DNA from 3 places in the Pelosinus baikalensis genome. Region 1 is predicted to be linked to each of the others. Evidence: predicted binding sites of a transcription regulator. Region 1 holds the regulator's gene; each other region holds the start of a gene.
The links. Region 1 encodes HrcA, which represses chaperone genes, less so after heat shock. Its sites were predicted from a motif close to TGTTAGCACTCNNNNNNNNNGAGTGCTAACA; they were not measured.
Positions count from the first base shown of each region.

Region 2: the regulator HrcA is predicted to act here: its motif matches at 970-1,000, upstream of htpG (molecular chaperone HtpG).
Region 3: the regulator HrcA is predicted to act here: its motif matches at 1,036-1,066, upstream of groES (co-chaperone GroES).

Region 1 covers NZ_JAJHJB010000018.1:33,470-35,750, forward strand. Annotated here, with positions in the region: gene LMF89_RS13565 (TCP-1/cpn60 chaperonin family protein) at 1-634, opposite strand, end outside; gene hrcA (heat-inducible transcriptional repressor HrcA) at 721-1,749, opposite strand; gene hemW (radical SAM family heme chaperone HemW) at 1,852-2,281, opposite strand, start outside.
Region 2 covers NZ_JAJHJB010000053.1:2,530-4,810, reverse strand. Annotated here, with positions in the region: gene LMF89_RS22760 (cyclic nucleotide-binding domain-containing protein) at 1-635, shown strand, start outside; gene htpG (molecular chaperone HtpG) at 1,044-2,281, shown strand, end outside.
Region 3 covers NZ_JAJHJB010000015.1:60,235-62,515, reverse strand. Annotated here, with positions in the region: gene LMF89_RS12155 (histidine kinase N-terminal domain-containing protein) at 1-275, shown strand, start outside; gene LMF89_RS12150 (ANTAR domain-containing response regulator) at 277-858, shown strand; gene groES (co-chaperone GroES) at 1,106-1,390, shown strand; gene groL (chaperonin GroEL) at 1,418-2,281, shown strand, end outside.

The DNA.
Region 1 (2,281 bases):
GATTTAATCGCTGTTTATCAACGATAACGCCCATAAAGACCTCGTTCTCAGCGCCTTCCTGAGAGAAAATAATCTCTGACAGTTTAAAACTGGACTCACGTAATTTTTCAATACCGATAAGCCCTGCAGCCTTAATAACCAATTGAGCAATATCACTATATTCGCGGCCAGCAATCATAGCAATACGGTGTAGGATGGGATCTTGTATATCAAAAATATGTTTTGCTCGATCCTTAATCTGCTCTAATGCCAGCGTCACACCATGTCTGATTCCCTCGATGACACGGGCAATGGGCACACCTCTTATGACTTGATTTACGCCTTCTCCTACCAAACCACCAGCCATAATAGTTGCAGTTGTTGTGCCATCTCCAATTTCAGCTTGCTGGGCTCTGGCAACATTGATCAGCATTCTGGCTGCCGGGTGATCTACATCCATTTTATCTAAAATAGTAACGCCATCATTTGTAATTATGACTTCACCGGAAGAACCCAATAACATGGTATCTAGCCCCTTAGGACCAATAGTGCCCTCAACAGCTGACGTAACCACTCTGATGGCATTCCCATTTGTCATTAGTGCCGCTAACTTTTCATCTACTTCAGAACCACTATTAGCTTGCTTTAGCTTCATCCCTGGTTCCTCCCAAATTACAGTTCTATTATATGTATAATAGAGCCAGTAATACCCTTTACTATAGAAGGAAGAGTATTACCACTCTATATTTTATACTTCTTAAGTACTTCTCCTAAATGATTATGCATAAACTCTAAAACTGACATGACCTTGCCATAATCCATCCTGGTCGGACCTAATACAGCTACCGTTCCCACTACTTGACCATCAATACGATAAGTAGCCTGCACCATACTGCAGTCTTGAATTCCGCTATATTTATTTTCATCGCCAATAGTAACAATAACACCATCATTTTTTTGTTTTTGCAAAATATTCGCCAGCAAATGTTCTTCTTCCAGCATATCTAAAAAAGATTTTACTTTTTCGATATTTTTAAATTCTGGCTGACTTAATAATTGCGTGGTGCCACCAAGATACAATCGCTCATTCTTTTCCACAACCAATGCCTGTTTTAGTATCCCTAATGCAGTTTCAAACAAGTCCACATCAATTAGCATTTCATTTTGAATTTCTCGCAGAATGGATAATTCGATATTCTCAAAGGATAATCCTGATAAACGTCTATTAATGTGTTCTGCAATACGCTGCAAATCATTAAATGAAAGCCCTGTCGGTATATCAATCACCTTGTTTTCTACAAATCCTGTATCTGTCACGACAACTAAAATTGTGCGGCAGTCATCAAAAGGTAGAAATTTTAGATACTTAAAGGCACATTGGGTTACTTGCGGCACTAAAACTAATGAAATATTACTTGTTATTTTGGATAATATCTTTGCAGTTTCCTGAAAAACCTCTTCAACATGACGAGTTTTCTCCTGATACCAATTTTTAATTAACGCAATTTCCCTTTCAGACATTTGCGTTGGTGATAATAAAGAATCTACATAAAAGCGATACCCTTTTGCAGAAGGAATTCTCCCTGATGAAGTATGAAGCTGCTCAATATAACCCAATAGTTCAAGATCAGCCATTTCATTACGAATGGTTGCAGGGCTAACCCCTAAATCATGTTTGCGGGCAATAGTTCGTGAGCCAATAGGCTCTGCGGTGGAAATATAATCATCAACAATCGCTTGAAGAATACTACGTTTTCTCTTATCTAGCATACGAGTTCCACCTCCTATTGTTAGCACTCGACCTTGTAGAGTGCTAACACCTACTAAAAAAATACCACTCCTGCGCCCGAATGTCAAGATATAATAATTGATTTATCCAGGTAAAAATGCACGAAATACAACATTTCCATACTTCATGCCTAAAACAGTAAGATTTATCTGATTCTCTTTTACAGCAATCAACTTTTTTTGAAGTAGTTCTGACACAATTTCTCCATACTCCAAATAAAATCCACGGTTGAAATATTCCTGAAATTCTAAAATAGATAAACCCTGTACCGTCCGCAAGGCTAAAAAAATATATTCTGCCATAGCGATCGCACTGCTAGGATTTTCTCGAAATTCAATTGGCAGCTTACCTTTTTTCACACAATCTATATATTGGGATACATCAGTTATGTTACTAAGCCGCTCTTTCTGGAAAAAGGAATGAGCCGCGGCTCCCACCCCTGCATAAGGATGATATTTCCAATATTTAAAATTATGACGACATTCATACCCGACTTTAGAAAAATTAGATATT
Region 2 (2,281 bases), on a different contig from region 1:
CTGGTTACGGTTTAGTAACCCCCATGGTCTTGCTTGCAGATGACATTCAACATTTTCGTATAGTACGTTCTCCCCTTTTGCGTATAGCACGTAAAAAAGGAGTCATAAATACACAAGCTGTTGGATGGTTTTATGAAAAAGTCAAAAAAAATTCTCCAAAGATAAATAGTCAATTAATTACAGAAGAAGAACTATGGTTTATCTTATGCAAAAGCTTGAATTGTCCACCAATGGAAGCCATAACTTTACTAAGTGAATTGTCAGATGTAGAAGCAAAAAAATTCTTACACTCTTGCGGCAGTTATGTTCAGTGCACTCCTGGAGATATTATTATCAGCCAAGGTGACTTTAGTTATTCTTACGACATATTGATTTCTGGAAAACTAAAATCATCAACATTTCATCAACCCAACAAAGAATATTCCTTGCCTGGACAGCACGTTGGTGCAAATGGATTAACTGAGCACAGCAAGCATACAGAAAATATTGCTGCCATTACTTCCACCCAACTATTAGTATTATCTGGCACGGTTTTTCCACGATTCTCGCACTCAAACCCAGAAATCGCCAATAAAATTGTAAAAACCATAAACAGTATAACTAAGAATAAGGTGACCAACATTAAATTAGTTTAAATTCAAATAATTTCTCATTTTAGTTAATATAAGCAACGTCCGTTATACTTGTGCTCTGTAAAAGGTTCAAGTATAACGGATGTGTAATTAATATGCCTGAATAGCAACATTACAGAATATAGCCTACTTTACTCCTAAAAATAAGTCGAAAATGAGTGTATCTACTTTCTTATCTATTCTTAATACATTCAGTCTAAAAAGAGTGAACCACACAAAATAATATAAATTCTATAGTAAATTCAATACAGATGGTAAAAAGATGCTATTATTGCCTAATTTTAGTGAAAAAAAGTATTTGATTTCAAATACTAATCAATGTATTATAGAGAAAGAGAGTTAGCACTCACTTAAAGAGAGTGCTAATAAAAGAAAATGTACATATAAATTTTATAAAAGGAGACTTCTTACATGAGCCAAGAACCAATTAATAAGCAAACCAGAGAATTCCAAGCAGAAACTAAGCAATTATTAGACTTAATGATTCACTCCATTTATACAAATAAGGAGATTTTTTTACGAGAACTGGTCTCTAACGCTTCCGATGCCATTGATAAAATTCGTTTTGAATCCTTAACCAATCATGATCTATTAGAAGGACAATCCGACTTTGAAATTTTCATTGTCCCTGATGAATCGACGCATACTCTAACAATCTCAGACAATGGTATTGGTATGACCTATGACGAAGTAGTCGAAAATATTGGAACCATCGCTAAATCAGGCACTAAATCCTTTCTTGAAAAATTAAAAGAGAAAGAAACAGCTACCGATAATGAATTAATCGGTCAATTTGGCGTTGGCTTTTACTCTGCTTTCATGGTTTCTGACAAAGTTACCCTGATCACTCGTGCTCCTGGACAAGCCAAAGGGGTTAAGTGGCAATCCAGCGGTGATGGAACATACACCATTGAAGAAGTGGAAAAAGAAACACGCGGTACTACCATTATTATCACTCTCAATGATGAATTTACTGCCGCCGACGGCTCCAAAGAAAATTTTTTAGACCGCTACACCATTGAAAATTTGATCAAAAAATACTCAGACTATATCCGCTACCCTATTAAAATGAACTTCATCAAGGAAGAAAAGCCCAAAGATGAAGAAGGTAAGGTAATTGAAGATGCTCCAGCAACACAGACCGTAGAGGTTCGGACCTTGAACTCCATGACGCCTCTATGGACTCGCAATAAGAATGACATTTCGGCAGAAGAGTACCATACCTTCTACAAAAATCTCTTCCACGACTGGGAAGATCCTCTAAAACTAATTCATTCCAAGGCAGAAGGTACTGTAGAATACACAAGTCTATTGTTTATTCCTTCTCGTGCCCCTTTTGATTTATACACTCAAAAATCATCCTCTGGAATCCGCCTTTATTCAAAACAGATTTTCATCATGGACAACTGCCAAGATCTTCTCCCTGAATATCTGCGATTCGTGAAAGGCTTAGTGGATTCTCCCGATTTTTCCCTCAATATATCTCGCGAGCTGCTGCAGCATAGCAAGCAGTTAAAATTAATTGGAAAGAATCTCGAAAAAAGCGTGCTGAAAACCTTAGAAAATCTCCTTGCTAATGAGCGACCTACCTATGAAAAATTCTGGAAAGAATTTGGCAAAGCTCTTAAAGTAGGAGCCTATACAGATTT
Region 3 (2,281 bases), on a different contig from region 1:
TGATCCAAAACTCAATCGAACATGGTTTTGTAGGTCGGCATGAAGGCATCATTGGGGTTGACATTAGTACCCTGGAAGATGAATATAAAATCGAAATCTATGATAATGGCATTGGCATGCCACCGAGCTTTAATCCCCAATTATCCAACAGTTTGGGATTGCAAATTGTACGAACACTGATTGAGAGCGATGTTGGCGGTAGTTTTGCATTATACACGGATAATGGTACTCATGCTTGTATTACCATTCCCCGTAAGGCGAAAGGAGGAGTTTAGAATGGAATCATTGCGGATTGTTATAGCTGATAATGAATCAATTATTCGGATGGATTTAAAAGAGCTTTTGGAAGAGGCAGGACATACGGTCGTGGCAGAAGCCTCTGACGGATCGAGGGCTGTTGATTTAGTTCGTCAATATCGGCCTGATTTGGTTATTATGGATATTAAGATGCCTGAGATGGATGGTATTACAGCGGCAAAGATAATTTCCAATGAGAAGCTTGCTCCGGTTCTATTGTTAACAGCATTTAGTCAAAAGGATATTGTGGAGAAAGCCAAGGATTCAGGTGTACTGGCTTATTTAGTGAAGCCTGTTAAAGAAGTGAATTTATTTCCTGCTATCGAGATCGCTTTGTCTCGTTTTCAAGAGTTTGCTGAGTTAGAACAAGAACTCGAGAATGTGAAACAATCCTTAGAGACACGAAAAATTCTTGATCGTGCGAAAGGCATTTTGATGGACGCTTACAATCTTAGCGAAACAGAAGCCTATCGTCGCATTCAACAATATAGTATGAGTAAACGCAAATCAATTAAAGATGTTGCTGAATCCATTGTAGAAGCAGCAACGAAAAGAACATAGCCTGCCTAAAGTGCCTAATTAGGCACTTTTCTACTTATAAGCAGCAAAAAGGACCATTTATCTTTTGCGTGTAATATACGCAATGAGAAGTGAGTCTAAATATTTTTTGAAAAAAATATGGATTTTTCCTATTAAACACTTGCTTTTTCTTGCTGAATTTTATATCATAAATTATGTGATTAGCACTCGCTAACAATGAGTGCTAACAAAACTAATATCATTACATATCGTGGAGGAGGAAATTTCAATGATTAAGCCATTGGGTGACAGAGTCGTCATTAAGGTTTTAGAAGGCGAGATGAAAACAAAAAGTGGTATCGTACTACCTGATACTGCTAAGGAAAAGCCACAAGAAGGTGAAATTATCGAGGTCGGTACCGGTAAAGTATTGGACAATGGTCAACGCGTAGCTCTTGATGTAAAAGTTGGCGATAAAATTATATTCTCCAAGTATGCAGGTACTGAAGTGAAATATGAAGGGCAAGAATATCTGATTGTAAGTGAAAGAGATATTTTAGCAGTTGTACAATAATAAAATTATTTGGGAGGTTTACATATAATGGCAAAACAAATTTTATTTGATGAAGACGCACGTCGCGCATTAGAAAGAGGCGTAAATGCACTTGCAAATGCAGTAAAAGTAACACTTGGACCTAAGGGGCGCAATGTTGTTCTGGATAAAAAATTCGGTGCTCCTACTGTTACAAATGATGGTGTAACTATTGCACGTGACATTGATCTGGAAGATCCGTTTGAAAATATGGGTGCTCAGCTTGTTAAAGAAGTTGCTACCAAAACCAATGATGTGGCTGGTGATGGTACTACTACTGCAACTTTACTTGCACAAGCTATGATTCGTGAAGGTATGCGCAATGTAGCAGCAGGCGCAAACCCTATGATCATTAAAAAAGGTATCGAAAAAGCAGTGAAAACTTTAGTGGAAGAAATTAAAAAATCTGCTAAGAAAGTGGAAACAAAAGATGCGATTGCACAAGTTGCTTCGATTTCCGCAGCTGACGAAGAAATCGGTAATTTGATTGCTGAGGCTATGGAAAAAGTGGGTAAAGACGGTGTTATCACTGTTGAAGAATCCAAAGGTATGGGAACTAGTCTTGATGTAGTAGAAGGTATGCAATTTGACCGTGGCTACATTTCCCCGTACATGGTAACGGATACTGACAAAATGGAAGCGATTTTAAACGATCCTTACATTTTGATCACTGACCGTAAAATTGGTGCCATTGCAGATTTACTACCTACATTGGAAAAAGTGGTGCAACAAGGTCGTGAACTTTTGATCCTTGCTGAAGATATTGAAGGTGAAGCATTAGCAACTTTGGTTGTGAATAAATTACGCGGTACCTTTAAAGCTGTAGCTGTAAAAGCTCCTGGTTTTGGTGATCGTCGTAAAGCAATGCTAGAA